3 regions of the Brevibacillus sp. FSL L8-0520 genome follow, and region 1 is predicted to be linked to each of the others. Evidence: riboswitches for the same ligand, from Rfam matches in the RefSeq annotation. Region 1 holds a riboswitch; each other region holds the start of a gene.
What was found. Region 1 has a riboswitch for thiamine pyrophosphate ahead of thiC (phosphomethylpyrimidine synthase ThiC). Riboswitches for the same ligand answer to the same signal wherever they lie in the genome.
Positions count from the first base shown of each region.

Region 2: it holds a riboswitch for thiamine pyrophosphate, as region 1 does, so the genes downstream of both, thiO (glycine oxidase ThiO) here and thiC (phosphomethylpyrimidine synthase ThiC) in region 1, are expected to answer to the same signal.
Region 3: it holds a riboswitch for thiamine pyrophosphate, as region 1 does, so the genes downstream of both, thiS (sulfur carrier protein ThiS) here and thiC (phosphomethylpyrimidine synthase ThiC) in region 1, are expected to answer to the same signal.

Region 1 is NZ_CP150171.1:3,520,835-3,527,501, reverse strand. Features, by position in the region: gene rbsD (D-ribose pyranase) at 3-458, shown strand; gene NSQ24_RS17630 (GntR family transcriptional regulator) at 552-1,286, shown strand; gene NSQ24_RS17625 (antibiotic biosynthesis monooxygenase) at 1,723-2,058, opposite strand; gene NSQ24_RS17620 (SRPBCC domain-containing protein) at 2,254-2,706, shown strand; gene NSQ24_RS17615 (hypothetical protein) at 2,761-2,958, opposite strand; gene thiC (phosphomethylpyrimidine synthase ThiC) at 2,955-4,751, opposite strand; TPP riboswitch at 4,906-5,017, opposite strand; gene NSQ24_RS17605 (hypothetical protein) at 5,019-5,606, opposite strand; gene NSQ24_RS17600 (SufS family cysteine desulfurase) at 5,846-6,667, shown strand, end outside.
Region 2 is NZ_CP150171.1:1,005,832-1,012,498, forward strand. Features, by position in the region: gene NSQ24_RS05240 (ABC transporter ATP-binding protein) at 1-677, opposite strand, end outside; gene NSQ24_RS05245 (efflux RND transporter periplasmic adaptor subunit) at 705-1,970, opposite strand; gene NSQ24_RS05250 (glucose-6-phosphate isomerase) at 2,203-3,564, shown strand; gene NSQ24_RS05255 (excisionase family DNA-binding protein) at 3,551-3,796, shown strand; TPP riboswitch at 3,858-3,970, shown strand; gene thiO (glycine oxidase ThiO) at 4,066-5,184, shown strand; gene NSQ24_RS05265 (hypothetical protein) at 5,301-6,395, shown strand; gene NSQ24_RS05270 (YugN family protein) at 6,585-6,667, shown strand, end outside.
Region 3 is NZ_CP150171.1:2,869,842-2,876,508, forward strand. Features, by position in the region: gene tenA (thiaminase II) at 1-63, opposite strand, end outside; gene NSQ24_RS14265 (acetylornithine deacetylase) at 70-1,338, opposite strand; gene NSQ24_RS14270 (thiazole synthase) at 1,339-2,109, opposite strand; gene thiS (sulfur carrier protein ThiS) at 2,115-2,318, opposite strand; TPP riboswitch at 2,544-2,654, opposite strand; gene NSQ24_RS14280 (kinase-associated lipoprotein B) at 2,690-3,076, opposite strand; gene NSQ24_RS14285 (serine-tRNA(Ala) deacylase AlaX) at 3,156-4,397, opposite strand; gene NSQ24_RS14290 (DUF2203 domain-containing protein) at 4,450-4,836, shown strand; gene NSQ24_RS14295 (hypothetical protein) at 4,861-5,091, opposite strand; gene NSQ24_RS14300 (glycoside hydrolase family 18 protein) at 5,185-6,468, opposite strand; gene NSQ24_RS14305 (thioredoxin family protein) at 6,535-6,667, opposite strand, start outside.

The DNA.
Region 1 (6,667 bases):
CAATGAAAAAAGGTACAATCCTGAACCGTGAGCTGAATGAAGCGATTGCCTCGATGGGTCACACTGATTATATGATCGTCTGCGATGCCGGTTTTCCGATCCCAAATGGCGTAAAGCGCATTGATTTGGCGCTGAAAAAGGATGTGCCCGATCTGGAAACCGTTCTCTCCCTGATCGCCGGAGATTTCATCGCAGAAAACATCTACGTCGCCGAGGAGGTCGAAACGAACAATGCGCCTCTGTACAACAAGCTCAAGGCGATGTTCCCCGGCGTAGAAATCGGCACGATGGAGCATCAAAAAATATTGAGCGAGATGGCTTATAAAGCGAAGGTGATCGTCCGTACAGGTGCATTCGATCCATGGGGCAACGTCATCCTGCAATCCGGGGTGAGCGTTCCGCAGTGGTTTGACAAGCCCGGCATCGTTGTTCCCGATTATTACAAAGACAAAATGTAAGGTGTGCAAACCTGGCAAGCTGGGGGTTGTCTTGAAAAAACAGCGGGATAAAAGTATAGTAAATGAGAATAAGTTGGATAAAGGGTGAACCCAGTGATCGAAAAAACAGGTCCGGAACCGATTTATATTCAAGCGAAAAATTGGATTCGGGGAAAAATTGCCAGCGGCGAGTGGAAGGCAAAGGAGAAGCTGCCGTCGGAATCGGATCTCGCAGCCACATTGGGAATCAGCCGGGGTACCATCAAACAAGCGATCAAGCAGTTAATCACAGAAGGCATTCTCGTCCAGATACACGGGAAGGGAACCTTTGTCGTAGGCGAGCAAATGGAGTATCCGTTGGCGGAGAGACTGATTTCCATCGCCGAAACCATGATCGAAAGTCACAAAGACTTTACGACCAGGCTGCTCGGACTGGAGACCTCCCCAGCCGATCAAACCGTAAGCCGGTTTTTGGAGTTGGACCCATCCGGACAGGTTTATCATCTAAAGCGGCTGCGTTTTATCGAAGACACGCCGGTTGTCTTTTTGGAGAACTTTTTGCCGAAACAACTCTTCCCCGGCTTCGAGCAGAACAACTTTGAGGAGAAGACGTTGTTTTCCATAATCGAAGATCGCTACAAACTGAGAATCTCCTGGGGAAAACGCTCATTTTTGGGAAAAGGCGCTGACGAGAAGATCGCGGAAATGCTGCAGATCGACAAAGGAACGCCGATTACGTTCCTGGAGCAGACCATTTACACCGAGGACAATGTACCGATCGAGTATTCCAAAGTATGGCTGCGAAACGATCAGATCAAGCTGACCTCCATTCTGAAAAGAACGCAGTAAGTATGAACGGCTTGCTTCAGGGGAAGCGAGAAAATGCTCTCATCACGAATGTCAGCCAATTCAAGACCGACACAAAGCAAAGCCGTCGTCGATTCGTTGCAGGACACCATGCTGACGAGCAAAAAGAGCAAAAAGCAAAAAACGCTTCAAAAGAAAGCAAGACATATGTTTGCAAAGAGAAGCTGGAGGCTGACGTCAAAAGCCTCCAGTTTTTTATGCGGCCAACCTTTGATTAAGCATCCTTTAGTCCGCTGCTTTTGGATGCGGTTCTGCTTTTGGACGAGGTTCCGCTTTTGGGGCGAAGCCGGCCAGTCTACATCCGAGAGGTGTCCCACCGTACCTGATTGCTTTCTTCTATTTTCATCTCCACTGCCAAAAGCCTGAACGACTGCAAACAAAAAAACGCGGAAAATGGCTCCGCGTCCGAATCTTCATCTTACAGCTCATTCAACGAATACTCTCTTTCTACTCTGCAAATCCTCGTCACGTACTGCTCATACCATACCTGTTTCCCTTTTTCCTGCGCCACCAGATGGTCCTCGTTCTGCTTCCAGTTGCGAATATCCTCCAGCGACTGCCAGTACGAGATCGTCACTCCGAATCCGTCCGCATCGCGCGTGCTTTCCACGCCGAGAAAGCCCGGCTGGGCAAATACCAGCTTCTCCATCATTGCGGCCATCTCTTCGTACCCCGTATTATCCGTTTGTGTCCGTTGACTGGTGAAGATCACAGCATAGTAAGGCGGCTTCGGCGTCTTTGCAAATGGCCCCATTTTACCCCCACTCCCTCAACGGGTATCTGTTAACAAGTATAGCACCCGCCTTTTTTTCTGTAACCTATTTCTCCACTGACAGCGATTGTCAGGGATGAGTGGATATACTCGAAAAAGCTCCGGGTATCAGATCTCTATGGGGCGGAAACCTTTTTGCCATACAAAACACTAACGATACGAGGGGGACTTTCAAAGATGAAACCAACCGACTTGCACTACGAATTTTACGTATTGGCAACCCCAGAGCAGGTGTGGGACACGCTCGTCTCGCCAGATGGGGTAAAAGCCATTTACGGGGGCTGTGTGACCGAGTCAACGTTCCGTGAAGGAGACCCGATCCGCTATATCGGCCCGGGCGCAGACGGAGATAAAACCATCCACGTCTACGGCGTCATTTTGCAGTGCGAGCAGGCCAAGACGCTCAGCTTTACCCACTTTGTCGGCGATTCCTACCACTCCGGCCAGGAACGGTACGAATCGCGCATCACTTATCGGCTCGAACCGGCCGGCGCGTCCACAAAGCTGACCCTGACCCATGACCGTTGGCATGAGAATGATCTGTCATACGATAACAGCGCGAAGGCATGGTGGATGATCCTCAGCAGCACGAAGACACTGATCGAAACAGGTAGGCCGCTGGCATTTTAAAAGTCGGTTTCGCCATCGGAAACAGTGCTGTAACCCAGCGCCGCAGTCGCTCCTTTAATAATAAAGACTTTCCGTCCACTGGCATTTTCGGCACATGCGGGAAAGCGGGGTCTCCAGAAAATCGTGATCACATGCTTTTTGGGCAGTCCCAAGCTGCGCGCGGAGTGCGGCTAAAGCCGACTCCAACCGCTTGATTTCAGCACGCAGCTGGCCGGGATCACGCAGTTTTCCTATATCGGCATCCCGCTTCATTTCCTGTCCGTCCCTTTGTACAGTTGTCCTCCCTGCTCGCGGAATTCCCTGGCTTTTTCCTGCAGCCCCTCGTCGATAGCCGCATGGACCGAAAGCTGGTTGTCTCGGGCGTAGGCGCGAATATCCTGGGTGATTTTCATGCTGCAAAATTTGGGGCCGCACATTGAGCAAAAATGGGCAGATTTTGCCCCTTCGGCAGGGAGAGTCTCGTCGTGATACTCGCGTGCCCGCTCAGGGTCAAGCGAGAGGTTGAACTGATCGTTCCAGCGGAATTCAAACCGCGCCTTGGAAAGCGCGTCGTCGCGAAGCTTGGCTCGCGGATGTCCTTTTGCCAGATCGGCGGCATGGGCGGCGATTTTGTAGGCGATCAGGCCGTTGCGCACGTCCTCCTTGTTTGGCAGGCCGAGATGTTCCTTCGGGGTGACGTAGCAGAGCATCGCGGTGCCAAACCAGCCGATCATCGCGGCGCCGATAGCGGACGTGATGTGATCGTAGCCGGGAGCGATATCGGTCGTGAGCGGGCCCAGCGTGTAGAATGGCGCTTCGTGGCAAAGCTCAAGCTGCTTATCCATATTCTCTTTGATCTGGTGCATCGGCACGTGTCCGGGACCTTCGATCATCACCTGCACATCATGCTTCCAGGCGATCTTGGTCAATTCCCCAAGCGTCTCCAATTCGGCGAACTGGGCTTCGTCGTTCGCATCGTCGATGGACCCCGGCCTCAGTCCGTCACCGAGCGAGACGGAAATGTCGTATGCCTTCAGGATTTCGCAAATCTCTTCAAAATGCGTGTACAGGAAGTTTTCCTGATGGTGGGCCAGGCACCAGGCCGCCATGATGGAGCCGCCGCGGGAGACGATTCCGGTCACCCGATTGGCGGTCAGCGGGATATAGCGGAGCAGCACCCCTGCGTGGATCGTAAAGTAATCCACTCCCTGCTCGGCCTGTTCGATCAACGTATCCCGGTAGATCTCCCAAGTCAGCTCCTCGGCTTTGCCATTTACTTTTTCCAGTGCCTGATAAATCGGGACAGTACCGATCGGCACGGGACTGTTGCGGATAATCCACTCCCGGGTCGTGTGAATGTGTTTTCCGGTGGAAAGGTCCATGATGGTGTCGGCTCCCCAGCGGGTGGCCCACATCATTTTTTCCACTTCTTCACCGATGGAGGAGGTGACCGCGGATGTGCCGATGTTTGCGTTTACCTTCACGTGAAAATGACGACCGATAATCATCGGCTCCAATTCCGGATGGTTGATGTTGGCCGGCAGGATCGCGCGGCCGCTGGCGATCTCGGCTCTGACGAATTCCGGCGAAACTCCTTCGCGGATGGCGACGAATTCCATTTCCGGCGTGATGATGCCGCGGCGGGCGTAGTGGAGCTGTGTGACGACGCTGCCTTTTTTGGCCCGAAGCGGCTTGCGGTCATTTCGGGGGAAAACAGGTACTGCTTCAAGCTGCTCGGCGCTTTTGAAGCCGTTATCGACAGGCTGCACCGGGCGTCCCGCGTAGGATTCCGTATCGTTTCTTTCCGCAATCCAGGGCTGCCGCAGGGAAGGCAGTCCTTTTTGAATGTCGGCAATGTAGTCGGTCGCCGTATACTCGCCGCTGGTGTCATAGACGCGAATGGGTGGGTTGGGAATTTCTCCGTACATGCCCTGGGATGGCGAAAGCTGGATTTCCCGCATCGGGACGCGAAGATCAGGCCTGCTGCCGACCTGGTACACTTTGCGGCTGCCAGGGAAAGGCTGTACAGCCGTCAGGTTGAGGGAAGATGCGTGTGGAATGGACATGAAAAAAACCTCCTTGTCATGGTTGCACGCGGCATGAACCCTGATGGAGGCGGAAGAAGACGCGTCTGCATGACAAAAACAAAACGCCGCAAAAAAACTTGCGACGCCAGACGCGAGAGCAGACAGGAAAGGGACGCAAGCATACGCAGTCCTCTCCGGTCTATATAAACATTCCTCCGCTGGCATTACCCAGTTCAGGTTCAACGGTCGACGACAGAGTAGCCGTCCTCTCAGCCTGGTCATCCCCAAGCTCCCGTGCATCATTGTTTAGAAATAGTTTGTTGTTTCCACCATAGCATAACTACTTTTTCCCAATTGTTCAAGAGGTTTTGTCGCAGCAGGAGGAAAGACATCGTGCAAAGCTTTGTCCAGCTTGTACCATTGGTCCATTCCCACCGAGGAGAGAATCGCGTCTCCATCCTCTTGCTTATAAGAGTCGAGATGAAACTTCGGCCCCATCGTAAACGGCTTGAGATAATGCTCTCCTTCCCGCGTTTCCACGTACATCATATACGCGTAGTCTGAAACCTTGTTGGCCGTTTCATATTCAAACTGCAAAATGAACAGCGAATCAGCCGTTCCCGTTAATTGCTCCACTTTTTCGCTGCCGGAGATCCAATCAACGACGGCAATCTGCTCGGTTTTATCCGAGTACAGGGAGAGAAGCTCCGGTTGCGCTTTGATGGAGTCTTCCCGGTAGTGATGTACCCATATGGCTTTCCCTTTTCCTGAATGAAAAAGCGATTCCAGCGCCGCTCCCGGGTGGGGCGCTTGTTGCTGTGAACACCCGCAGATGAGTGCAGATAGACAAAGGATGACGAAACGGAGCACGTGAGTTCTGGAATTCACTGCCATGATACTGCCTCCCTAACCCCGGAGTTAACCCCCGTTTTTGATGTGATGCCGCAGCGACATGCTTCCCAAAGTACGAACCCTCTCAATATAGTAAACGAAAAAGAAGAGGGAAACGTTTCAAGACAAATCCAACCATCTATAGGATAATCAAATGATTTTAATATAAATAATTGAATTGAACTATTGGTTTGCCGCGGCTATCCTTACGGGTAAATCCCGGAAAGGAAGTTGAGAGCGATATGAATCCGCATGAAGTGAAGCAATGCTTCCCGATTATGAATGTCCCGATCTACGGGAAGCGGCTTGTATATTTGGACAACGCAGCCACTGCCCAAAAACCGGTTCAGGTGATTGAGGCGCTGGAAGCATTTTATCGGATGGCAAACGCCAACGTTCACAGGGGAGTCCACTACCTGGGGGCAAAGGCGACAGACATGTACGAGGCGGCGAGAGAAAAGGTCCGTGCTTTCATCCGCGCAAGCGAAGCGGCCGAGATTGTTTTTACCCGGGGGACGACGAGCGCCTTGAATCTGATCGCCAGCGGATACGGCCGTTTGGTCCTTTGCGAAGGCGACGAGATCGTCATTTCATTGGCCGAGCATCACAGCAACCTGATCCCTTGGCAGCAGGCGGCAAAAGCGGCCGGGGCAACACTGAAATTCATTCCCTTGCAGGAAGATGGGACGATAACGCCGGAAGCTGTCCGTTCAGTGGTGACCCCACGGACTAAAATCGCAGCACTCCACCATATATCCAACGTCTTGGGAGATGTAGTACCGCTCAGAGAGATCGCCGGCATCGTCCATGCACACGGAGGAGTTTTGGTTGTCGACGGTGCGCAGGGAGCGCCTCATTCACCAGTCGATGTGGGGCAGATGGACTGCGACTTTTACGTTTTCTCCGGTCACAAAATGTGCGGTCCTACAGGAATTGGAGTTTTGTACGGGAAGCGTCCATTGCTGGAGCAATTGGTACCTGTTGAGTATGGAGGAGAGATGGTTGAGTCGGTCGATGCCGAATGGGCGTCGTGGAAAGAGCTTCCGTACCGGCTGGAAGCGGGA
Region 2 (6,667 bases), 2.5 Mb from region 1:
TCTTCCACGCGCTCGTCCTTCATAATGACACCGTCCTTGAAGGTGACGATGCGCTCTGCATGCTGGGCGATATCCAGCTCGTGCGTAACGAGAATGATCGTTACACCCTGCTCATGCAGCTCCTGAAACATGGCCATGATCTCCGTACCGGAGCGGCTGTCCAGATTTCCCGTAGGTTCGTCTGCAAGCAAAATGGCTGGCCGGTTTACGAGCGCACGGGCAATTGCCACCCGCTGCTTCTGTCCGCCGGAGAGCTGTGTCGGCCTGTGGTTCATCCGCTCGCCCAACCCGACTCGCTTCAATGCTTCCATCGCCCGCTTTCTTCGTTCGGAGCGGCTGATGCCCGCGTACATCATCGGCAGTTCGACATTATGCAAGGAAGTGGAGCGAGGCAGCAGATTGAACGATTGAAACACAAAGCCGATTTTCTGGTTGCGGACGAGAGCAAGCTGCTGGTCGTTCTGCTTGCTGACCTCGATGCCGTCCAGCACGTAGGTTCCTGAATCCGGCCGGTCGAGACATCCGAGCATGTTCATGAAGGTTGATTTTCCGGAGCCGGACGGTCCCATGATGGCGACAAATTCCCCTTTTTCCACGGAGAGGTTTACCCCTCGCAATATGGGCAGTTCCGAATCGCCCGTCCTATATGTTTTCGTCAGGCCTTCCACGTAAAGCATGGGCCGACCTCCTTTTTTGCAAAGTAGTTACATTCCTGCCATGGGGGACGGGGTGACTGGCGCATTCTCCTGGATCGCATCCAGAGGACTCAGGATGATTTGCTCATTGCCGGTTAGTCCCGACTTGATCTGGGAGGAAAGCTCATTTTCCATGCCGACCTCAACGTTTACCTTCTTGGCCGTGCCATTGTCGGCTACCCAAACAAATGTGCTGCCGTCCGCCTCCTGTTGAATCGCTTCGATCGGCACCTGCATGGCATTGTCGATTTTCTCCGTCAGGATATTGATGTCGACGTGAAACCCGGGCTTGAGAGCCGAGACGTCGCCATCAGGCTGGAGAGTGACTTTGACGCGTGTTTTTTCACCTTGCCCGGAGCTGTTTTGCGTGGTTACGGCAATCGGGGAGATTCGCACCACTTTGGCATTCAGCTTCTGCTTTCCAAGAGAGCTGCCCTCGATGACTGCCGATTGACCGAGCTTTATTTTGCTTACGTCGGACTCGCTGATATCGGCCTGGATGAGCAGGTTGTTCAGGTTCGCGAGTGTAAAGATCTCCGTTCCTTTGTTTACGTACTGGCCGTTGTCTGCAGCCAGGCTGATGACGGTGCCGTTTTCGGGAGCGACCAACACGCTTTGGGTGCGCTCCTTCTCCAGTTGTGCCTTCTCCACCTGAAGCTTGTTGATTTGCGCTTGCAGAGAAGCGAGCTCCTCTTTGCGCGGTCCCTTTTGCTTCAATGCCAGCTGCTGCTTGGAGACGTTCAGTGACGAGAGCGTAGAATCGAGCTGGCTTTTTGCCTTGTCCACCTCTTGCTGCGTAGTGGCCCCGGATGCGAACAGCTGCTGCAGCCGATCGTATTCCTTTTGAGCGGCATCGTGCTCGCGCTGGGCTTGGGCGACCCGTTCTTTTTCCTGTGCCAGCTCTTCCGGTTCATTTCCTGCTTGCGCTTTGGACAGATTCGCTCGTGCCAGTTCAATCTGTGCGTCCAGCTCCAGGAGTCGGCTCTCTACGTCAGAGGTGTCAATCTTCCCGATAACCTGCCCTTTTTTAACGAGATCGCCTTCTTTGACGGAGAATTCACGCAGCGTCCCGTTCACATTTGCGTACACCCTGTATTTATCCTCCACGACTACACTGCCGGAGGTCAGGATGCGGCTTTCCAGCGCAGATGTGGCTACTGTCCCGATCTGGACAGGCATGCCCATCGCCTGACCGGGACTCAAAAGATTTACGCTAACGGTTCCGATCACCAGTACGGCGGCGACGGACCCGATCATCCACCATCGTTTTTTCATGTCTTCTAATCCCCTTGCCAAATAATGTATACCTTCTTTACGAAACTGTTTTACGGGGGGCAAGTAAAAAAGTAACAAGGTAACCTTTTTGTTCATGGAATGTTCACAATTTCACAAAACCATGGGAGCAGGGAGAAGTGAAGGAAAAATGGGGCGCTGTCTTTGTCGAACCCTTGCCCGGCCGAAGCGATAAGATGTAGGGAGCATAGCAGGATTTCCAAGGGAGGGAGCTATGAACCAGACGCTTCGTTTTGACTACTCCCATGCGTGCAAATTTTTCGAGCAGACAGATTTAGACCAGCTAGCTCCTGAAGTATTGCGCTCGCACATACAGCTCCATCAGGGGACGGGAGCAGGGAGCGAGCTTCGCGGCTGGCTGGACTTGCCGATCAAATGCGAGAAAAGTGAACGGGAACGTATCGTCCAGGCAGCGACGAGAATCCAGGAGAATTCGGATGTGCTCTTGGTCATCGGCATTGGCGGGTCGTATCTTGGAGCCAAGGCAGCGCTGGAGATGCTCGGGCATCACTTCACCAATCTTCTGCCTGCGGGCAAACGACGGGTACCGGAGATTTATTTTGTCGGCAACAACATCAGTCCGGTCTACCTCGCTCATCTTCTGGAGCTGCTGGAGGGAAAAGAAGTCTCTTTGAATGTCATTTCCAAATCGGGAACGACAATGGAACCGGCTATCGCTTTTCGCCTGTTTCGCAGCTGGATGGAGAAAAAGTACGGACGACCAAAAGCCCGCAGCCGGATTTACGCTACGACAGACAGAGCGAAGGGAGCGCTCCGCCAGCTTGCCGAGAGCGAGGGGTATGAGACCTTTGTCATTCCCGAGGATGTGGGCGGACGCTTTTCGATTCTTACTCCCGTCGGTCTTTTGCCGATCGCTGTCGGCGGAATCGATATGGATGAGCTGATGCAAGGAGCGGCAGATGCCAGAGAGCGGTTTTTGTCGCCGGTGCTGGCAGACAATCCTTGCTACCAATATGCCGCTGTCCGCAATATTCTGTATCGAAGGGGCAAGCTGATTGAAGTGCTGGTCGGCTACGAACCCCGGTTCCGTTTTTTCGCGGAATGGTGGAAGCAGCTCTTTGCCGAGTCGGAAGGGAAGGACAACAAGGGGATTTTTCCTGTATCCGCAGAGTATTCAACCGATCTCCACTCCATCGGCCAATATCTGCAAAGCGGAACACGGCACTTGTTTGAAACCGTCTTGACCGTGCATAAATCTGACGTTGACGTCACCATCGGAGACGACCCGGCCAATCTGGACGGCTTGCAGTATCTCTCTGGAAAAGGGATGGATTTCGTCCGCCAAAAGGTGCTGCAGGGAGCGATGCTGGCCCACGTAGATGGGGGTGTTCCGAATCTCGTAGTGGAAATTCCCAGGCTGACAGCGTATCATTTTGGTGAGCTGGTGTATTTTTTTGAAAAAGCCTGTGCGATCAGCGGCTACCTCTTGGGGGTCAATCCGTTTGACCAGCCCGGGGTAGAGGCCTACAAAGCCAACATGTTTGCATTGCTCGGGCGGCCCGGCTTTGAAAAAATGAAAGAAGAATTGGAAGCGAGAATTCGTGGAGACGACTAAAACCTACCTGACTGTAGCCGAAACATCCGAGTATCTGGAATTGCCGGAGACGTTCATTCTGGAAAAAATCCGCGAAGGGCGAATCCGTGCCGTTCACAACGGGGAAGAGTATCTGATCAACAAGGAGCAGTTTCAGCATCATCTGGAACAGATCCGAAAGCTCCGGGAGTTTGAGGATGAACAGAAGCATGAGCCGATCCCGGAGAGCTACGACGTGAAGGACGAAGATTAAGTTCAGCCCTTGTCAGATTTGCGGCCAGAGGACTATACTGAAGAAGACAACTGATAGAATGAAAAGTAACTGGGGGAGTCCATCTTGCTGGGCTGAGAGGACGGAAGCGATGACCGTCGACCCTTTGCACCTGATCCAGATCATGCTGGCGCAGGGAAGTGGTTACAGGCGGATATTTTTTCGCCCGTTGATGCGTTGGATGCGTGTTGTGCCCACCTTTTCCTGCCGGAGAGGGTGGGCTTTTCCATTTGATAAGGAGAGGAAGCAGCATGACCGACTGTTTACTTGTTGGCGGAGGCATCATCGGACTCAGTCTCGCCTATGAATTGTCCTGTAGAGGAATGGCCGTGACTGTAGTGGAGCAAGGAGAATGGGGAGGCCAGGCTTCATCGGCAGCAGCGGGAATGCTGGCGCCGCTGAAGGAATTTTCGCAGCCAGGGCCGATGCTGGAGCTGGGCATGAAGTCGCTGGAGCTCTATCCGAAATGGGCAGAGGAGCTGGAAGCGAGGACAGGCATTGACGTGCAGGCGTGCAAATCCGGACTGCTGACAGTAGCTCTTACCGAGCCGGAGTCGGGCGCGTTGCTGGAAAAATACAAGTGGCAAAAGGCATCGGGCTATGCGGTTGAGTGGATGACAGGGGAAGAGATGCGGAGAGTCGAGCCGCTCTTGACCGAGCAGGCGATCGCGGGGATCTACTCGCCTGAAGAAGGGCACATCAACAACCGCATGCTGCTGAATGCTCTGGTAGCCGCTTGCAAAAAAATGGGAGCGACGCTTCTTTCCGGCTCTGTTGTAACCGGAATGGCAAAAGAAGGGGGCAGGATCGTCGGTGTAGAAACGACCACGGGGCCTCTGCGAGCCGGGCATACCGTGATCGCATCTGGCGCATGGGCCGGGATTATGGCCGAATGGCTCGATTTTGCTGTGCCCGTCAGACCGGTACGCGGGCAGGTGGCATCGGTATCGTCCAGCGGAATCCCTTTGCGTACCGTCATCTTCGGCACATCCGGGTACATCACGCCCAAGCTGGATGGGAAGATCGTCCTTGGAGCGACCGAGGATGAAGCGGGCTTTCAGCGGCATGTCACGCTGAGCGGTCTTGCGAAAGTATTGGACGGTGTGATGCCGTATGTGCCCGCTCTGCATTCAGCAGCCTTCCAGCAGGCGTGGGCAGGCTTGCGTCCCGCTACAGCAGACAGCATGCCGCTGCTTGGACCCGTACCGGGATGGCAGGGCGTTTCCATTGCGGGCGGCCACTTTCGGAACGGCATTTTGCTTTCTCCGGTCACAGCAAAGGTGATGGCGGATTATGTGGAGAGCGGACGCGAAGATGCGCTGCAACCCTTTTTGCCATCCCGGTTCCTCGGGTCGACAACAAACAGATAAGGCTCATGGGTACGGCCTGATCGGAAAATGGGCTGGTCCCCTCTGGAAAATAGACACCTCCCCATAGGCTGGCGTATATGGTAATAAAGAAACACCAGAGGGGAGGAGTCAAATAGATGGAGGAGTCTAAGAAGCAATTGTTTCATGTTGACACTGCCGCTGTCAGCATGATCAAGGATATCCGCCATACGGTCCAAAACGTTTGCCAGGAGCATGCCCGGCAAAAGGTTCGGATCGAAGCGCTGGATGGACAGATATACGAAGGAGAGATCGTAGACTGGGACAACGACCACGTCTATCTGGAAGTCGAAGAAGAGGTGGATGACGACGAGGCGGAGGAAGTAGACTGGGATGGCTATGAGTTGGATGTAGAGCAAGTGTCCTACAGTTCCCCGTACGACCCGGCCGATCCCAATATGCGTCCGCCCTTTACAGCGGTCAGCCCATTTGCGAGCGGAGGGCCGAACGCCCGTCCGTATCCCGGAGTCAGCCCGTATACAGCAGTCAGTCCATATGCAACGGGACCCAATTCCCGACCGCATCCGGGGGTTAGTCCATATACAGCAGTCAGTCCATATGCAACGGGGCCCAACGCCCGACCGTATCCAGGGGTTAGCCCGTATACGGCGGTAAGCCCGTATGAAACAGGGCCCAACAGTCGTCCTTATCCTGGCGTAAGTCCGTATACAGCAGTCAGTCCATTCGCGACGGGACCGAACGCCCGTCTGTATCCCGGAATGATGCCTTATTCTGAGGTCAGCCCCTACACAGCGGTTTCTCCGGAAAGTGTCACAAGACCATTCCCTTTTGTACAGTCCTTTGTACAGTCTTTCATACAGCCGCCTGTACAGCCTTATTGCATACCGTGCGTTCCCTTGGTGGCGCCATTAGAAAGACCGACACGGGTAAGTCCGGCGGAAACGGAAAAACCGAAAGATCAAAGGGTCAGTCCGGCCGAGGATGTCCGCCCGGGTGTCAGTCCTTTCCCGCCATATCCACCGTACCCTCCGTACCCATTTCCTCCGTATCCGCCATTTCCGCCGTACAGACCGATCGCACCAGCTCCGCCGCCACCGCCGCCACCCGTACCATGTCCGCCCGTCGTAAAAACGTTGGAATCATCCTGCGTGGCACCGATTCCACGTCGCCGCTGCCGGAAAAGAGTCATTCCTTTGACGCTGTTCTCTCTGCTGTCCATCGCGCTGATCTAGGCGAGTGTACAGGTGTGAGCATCCAAGTGCAAAAAGCCTCCAGGCAAAGCCGCCTTGAGGCTTTTTTTGGTCCAACTGAGGCTTCGCCATAAAGCCTGGCAAAGCCAGGTTTTCCAAACGTCCTTCAATGACTACTTCTCCCCCATTTGTCACACACTAACGGCAAAATGTCGGAAAGGCAGGGATTGGATGCAAACCATTCAAAGCAGTTTGCCGGGAACGAGAGGGACGTATGGTTTTTTTCGGGAAGCTCTGGAGCCGGACGGCTTTAC
Region 3 (6,667 bases), 650 kb from region 1:
ACGATGGGTCCGCTCCCAGATCGGAGCAACCTTTTCCCGCAAACGATGCGTAAATGTCGACAAGTCCACTCACTCCCTTTTCGTGTTGCACCAGTCCACGAGGAACCGGGCAACTGTTTGTGCAAAGACAACCAACTGCTTCGGATCAACGGATTCATTCACAGCATGAGCATGACTCAGCTCACCCGGGCCAAAGATGACGGCTGGTATGCCGGCGTGGGCAAACCATCCTGCATCCGTGACCGAAGGAGACATGTTTACCACCGCCGGGCGTCCCGTTTGCTTTTCAAATGCAGCCTGCAGCTTGAGCAGGGCCGGATGCTCCTTGTCCAGCTCCAATGACGGAAAGATCTCTCCCCGCTCCTCGATCATGGAGCGGCCTCCCCAGCGAAAAACGGGCGGATGATCCCGCAGCCACGGATCAGCGGCGGCGGCTCTGCGGACATGGTCCTCTACTTCCCGTATGATATCCTCATGCGTCTCGTCCGGATAAAAGTGAACGGTAATCCAGAGGGCGCAGCGATCCGCGAGAAAAGCCGCATGGCGTCCGCCTTCGATGACCGCAGGATTGATCGTGCTCATCCCTGGCGGAAAACCGGGGTATGATTTCATCACGGCCCAGTGCCGTTCCAAATCCTGCAGCGAGGCAATCACCTTCATCATTTTCTCAATCGCAGATGCCCCGTGGACTTTACCGCCTGCGTGAATGATCCTGCTGCGCATCCCGTCATGGAGCGTAACCGGGCTTTCAATCGTAATCCAGCCAGTGATCACTCCGCCCTGGCCTTGCATCTGCAGATCGCTTGTGTCTACGACAAGCGCGTAATCGGCCGAGTAGCCGCGCTCAATCGCAGCAAGCGTGCCGGCTTCCCCAGCTTCTTCACCGATCACGGACTGAAAGGCGAGATCGCCCTTCAGCTCTATGCCGTGCTCATGCAGCATCTGGATCGCAAACAGGCTGGCAGCGAGCGCCCCTTTCATATCGGCGACGCCGCGCCCGTACCATCTGCCGTCCCCGCCTTTGGTCAAGGCAAAAGGCGGATACGTCCAGGCGCTGTCGTCTCCGACCTCAGCTACGTCGATATGGCCGTTGATGATCAAGCTTTTGTAGTTTCTAAAGTCCGTTCCCTTCTTTACCCCCACGACGTTGTCATCGCCTGGAAAAACGGTCCAGCGGTCGACCTCGAAGCCGAGCGCTTGCAGCTTCTCTGCCACCAGCGTCTGCGCCTTGTCGCTGTTTCGGGCGGGAGGGCTTACCGTCGGCTGGGCGATCAGCTCGGAGAGAAGCGAAAACAGCTCCTCTCTACGCTCCTCAATCGCTGCTAGTACGTGCTCCACCTACTCGATCATCCCTTCAGTCGGACTGCTCGCCGATGCATACCGTTTTTTCGCGATCCGTCCGGCAAGGAAGCCTTTCCTTCCCGCTTCCACGCCCAGCTTCATCGCCTCCGCCATCAACACCGGATTGTCCGCCAGCGCGACCGCTGTATTGAGCAGGACACCGTCCGCTCCCAGCTCCATCGCCTTAGCACAGTCAGCGGGAGAACCGATGCCGGCGTCAACAATGACCGGTACTTTGGCGTCTTCGATGATGAACCGCAGATTGTTTTCGTTGATGATGCCCTGGCCCGATCCGATCGGAGAAGCTCCCGGCATGACAGCGTGAACGCCGGCCTCCTGCAGATGTTTGGCCAAAATCGGGTCGTCATTCGTATAGGTAAGCACGATAAAGCCTTCCTCTACCAAAATGCGGGAGGCTTCCAGCGTACCGATCGGATCTGGCAGCAGCGTTTTCGGATCGCCGATGACTTCCACCTTGATCATGTCGCACAAGCCGGATGCTTTCGCCAGGCGGGCAATTCGCACAGCCTCCTCAGCCGTATAGGCACCCGCCGTATTCGGAAGCAGCGTAAACTTTTTCAGATCCAATTTCTCCAGAAAATTCGGTTCATGCGGGTTTTCCAGATTTAGGCGGCGAATGGCAAAAGTCAGAATTTCTGCCTCTGATGCTGCCACCGCTTTGTCTTGTATGTCCAGATCAGGGAATTTTCCCGTCCCCAGAAGCAGCCGCGAACGAAATTCATACGGTCCGATTTTCAAAGTGTCCATCTTATTCATCCTCCACCGACAAAATGTACAATTTCAATCCGGTCCCCATCTGCGACCGGTGTCTCTTCATAACGGGTGCGATCCACAATCTCTCCGTTACGCTCCACGATCACGATCTTCTCCTGCAGCTGGTAGGACTGCAGCAGTTCACGGACAGTCGTGATTTCGGCAGCGAGCTCTACATTCTTGCCATTCAACTGTACCAGCATGTTCCCCCTCCTTCTTCGGCGCAGCATGTTCTGGCCGGTCCCAGAAAAAAAACGGCTTCATTTCGCCTGTGTCATGGAGAGAACAGACGGAAGAAGCCGTTTGAATACGGTGCATCAGGGGCAGACAGTAAAAAAACCATCCGCCTCGGATGGTTGTGGTTGTGCTTATCTGCATATGCCTAAATGTCGTTCCAAACCATTTGGAAACAGCATCGGCGTTCACGCTGATGAGCTGATACCTCTTCCTCCGCTGGCATGACCCAGGTCAGGTTCAACGGTCAGTAACGCATTCGTTACAATCTCAGCCGATTTTGCTCGACCCCCGTTTGGTATTGCGCGTGGTTATTCAATTCGATTATTACAGTATCACTCTATTTCGGGTTTGTAAAGCTTTCCTTGTACAGAATCTCCAGTTCGACCAGGCAGCGCTCCGCCCATTTTGACGTTTTGCGCAGCTTTTCCATTTCCCTCTCCAAAGCGGCTTTGAGCGATTCCTTGTAGTCGGGCAAAGTGCCGTTGAATCGGATCACGCTCGCAGCCGGAACCATGATTTTTTCCAGGTAGGAGAGAGCCGGTCTTTGGTGAAACAAGGGAACGTCCACCTCAAGCGGATTGTGCAAATCGCCCTGCGTCGGGTATTTCGTAACGGCCATAATTTTGACCAGCAATTTATCGCCGTGATTTTCTACAACCTCTGTCAGATATTCTCCCGTCTTGTATCCGACCCGGACCAGATCTCCCGGATTCCATGCATTCATCTGACTCTCCTCCTTCGTTTCCATAAGGGCGGTCGCAGCCTGATTGGACAGACTGACTGCGACTGCCACGGGTCATGTTTTACACCTGAAGCAAACCGCGCGCATGATCCAGCACGGTGTCAGCAGCCATCGTCGGAGCCCCTCCGCCCTGGGCCATCGCCGGGTTGCCGCCGCCCTTTCCATCGATCAACGGCAGCGTCTCCTTCAGCAGCTGGTTCATCGGAGCCGCCACCTGTCCGCCCCGGGCAAAAACGAGCTGCAGCTTGTCCGTTGTTGTCGCCAAAAGCGCGATGACATGCTCATCCTGCGAGGTGAGCGTACGGGCAAGCTGCTGCAATTCCTGCATGCTTCTGCCCGTGAAAGAGGCCTGGACGACACGGGCATTCCCCAGCTCGGCTGCTTCTTTCAAATACCTGGCTGCTTCATATGTCAATAGCTCTGTTTCTTTTTGCTGAAGCGAATCCTTCAAGGCCTCTTTTTCAGCCAGCAGACGCTGCAGCATATCGGCGATTTCCGCTTCGCTCGTCGTCATCATCCGGGTGAGGTCCTGCAGCAAGTGCTGCTTGCGCGTGTAGTCCGCGAGTGCCCGCCAGCCGCAGAGAAATTGAATACGTATGTTGCCTCGGTGGCGTTCCCAACCGATGATTTTGATCGGACCGACTTCTCCCGTAGTTTTCGGATGTGTCCCTCCGCACGGATTGTAGTCGTAATCCGGGATGATGACGACCCGGATATTCTCGGATACAGTAGGCTGCTTGGTGAGCGGCAGCTTTTCCAGCTCTTCGGCCGTGACAAAACGAGCGTCGATCGGACGATTTTCCAGTACCACCTGGTTTGCCTGACGCTCCGCTTTTTCAATCAGCTCCGGCGTAAGCTCGCTCAGTGCAACATCAATCGTCACGTGATCGCGTCCGAGGTGGAAGGCTACTGTCTGAGCATCTGCGAGCTTGATGAACGTCGCGGAGAGAATATGCTGTCCCGTATGCTGCTGCATATGGTCAAAACGCCTATCCCAATCGATCCTGCCCGTTACCCGCTGCGTCTTTTCCGGAAGCGGCGCATCGAGGCGATGCCTGATCTCCCCATCGACTTCCTCTACATCCGTGACGGCAACCCCTTCAATGGTTCCCGTATCACAAGGCTGTCCTCCGCCTGTCGGATAAAACGCCGTTTGGTTCAACACTACGTATGCTGTTCCGTCCGCTTCCACGCCGCGCTTGATGACATCTGCCTCAAACGTCTGCAAATCAACATCTTGATAGTACAACCTGTCGTTCATAGGTACCCCTTTCCAATCACCTGCAATAAACAGCCGATCCATCCATTTCCTCCCTGACTGGTTCCCTGTATAATGGGTCCTGGAGGTGTTACACTTGGCTAAAAAATTGTTCACGGTCGAACAGGCGAATCAACTGCTGCCATATGTACGCGAAGAGCTCTCCTTTTTGCAAGAAACGAAGCGCCTCTTTTATCAAACCTACCAAGAACTGCAGCAGGCCAAAAAGCGGCAGCCTCCCGATGAGCAAGAAGTCTTTACGCTGGAATGCCGCCTGGAGTTTATGGAGCTGGAGGCGCAGATGCATATCAACCAGCTCATGGAGAAAGGCATAGAGGTAAAGGACATCGACATCGGGCTGTTCGATTTCCCCGCTGTCATCGACGGAAAAGAAGTTCTCCTCTGCTGGAAGCAGGGAGAGCCAAGCATTGCGTATTATCACGGCATCACAGAAGGGTTTGCCGGTCGCAAACCAATCGAATAGGCTGCTTGCGATTCCCTTTTTTTGCTATTCCCTTACCAGCTTTGCCATTTTTTCCTCACGTTGAATACGCTCTTCGGGCGTCGCCAAATCGTATTTCTTTAAAAGGTGAAACAGCTCGTTCAAGGTTTCCTGAGAAAGCGTCTCCGTCAAAAGCCCGTTCAGCTGCGCGGCCAGTGCCGGCGGCAAAAAAGGCGTTTGCTCGGCCAGCTTGTTGCGGACGTCTTCTGTACTATGATCCAGTCTGCACTCTCCCATGATCTCCCTCCTCGTTCTTTTTGCTTCATCATACCATGTTTGGCGAGCAGAAAAAAAGCGTACAGGCTTACCGGACTGTACGCTTTCCTATGGTTATCGACGCTTTCTGACGCGGAAGTTCTCCTCGATCAGCAGCCAGTTTTGCGGGAAAGGCAGTCCCAGTCTCCAATAGCTGACGCCTCGCAGACCGAGCTCCTTGACCAGGTTGAACTTGGCCTGAATCGAACGGGCATCTTCAAACCAGACGCGATGACGCCTTCCTTGGTCATCTGTGTACTCAAAAAACGGCGCCTGCGCTCTGCTGTCGTATTGGATCGGCACCTGCTCCCGCTGGGCGAGCGCGACAGCAGCTTGCGGACTCAGGGCACGAGCAGTCGTTCCGGGCTCATAAGGCAATGTCCAGTCGTACCCGTAAAGATTTTGCCCCATCATAATTTTGCTGGCAGGCATCTCTGTGATCGCGTATTCGAGCACTCGCCGGACTGGGCCGATCGGCGATACAGCCATCGGAGGACCGCCGCTGTATCCCCATTCATACGTCATGATAACCACGAAGTCAGCAATTTCCCCGATCGCCCGGTAGTCGTGAGCCGCATACCATTTGCCTTGCTGTTCGGCGCTTGTCTTGGGCGCTACCGCGACTGACATCATCAGGCCGTTTCTTCTTGCCCGCTCACGGGCACGGCGGAGAAAACGCGCATATGCCTCTCTGTCGGTTGCGGGCAACGCCTCCATGTCAAAATGGATATCGCCAAACCCGAGGTCAGTGGCAGTTGTGATAATGTTGTCCAACAGGCGATTTTGGACGTTCATATCGTTTAACACCAGGCTTCCCAGCTCGGAGCTGAACTGACCTCTCTCCAGGTTGGTAATCACCATCATGAGGACGACCTCATTTTCCTGGGCGATCTGACGCAAATCACCCAGAGGGGGCGGTGTCAAAGTGCCGTCCCGATTTATCCTGAAGCTGAAGGGCGCCAGATACGTCAAATGGGGGGCAGCTGTCCGTATATCTGCCTCCAGGGCCGGAGTCACCGTTCTTCTCGGCTCTGCATAGGCGTTAAAATCGGCCGCTCGCCGAGGCCGCGGAGGGATGTACAAGCGGAGCCCCACTTGTATCGGGCGGTACAGGGAAATCCGGTTTATACGCGCCAGTTGGGCTGCACTGATTCCAAAACGCTGCCCGATCGTATACAGTGTATCCCCCGGCCGTACCCAGTAGTAACTGCCCACAATGGGGATGACCAGCGCCTGTCCGACGACCAGCCGATCCGGCTCGGGTATTTGATTGGCACTGGCAATGGCTTGCGCAGTCGAATCATACCTCTCCGCGATCGCATTCAAGGTTTGTCCCCGCTCTACTACATGGATCTGCATGCTTCTCCTCCTTCACGTTTTGTCTCTCTCTTTCATGTATTCAACGTGAAGGAAATAGGTGTATGTCTAGAAGAACCTTTTCAGGGTCCGATATAAAAAATCGACAGATTGAAAGGCGAAATGCTTCTCAACAATACGTCCGTGGCGAAAAATGAGGAGCCCCGGGACACTGGCAATCTCCCACTTTTGCGCAAACTGG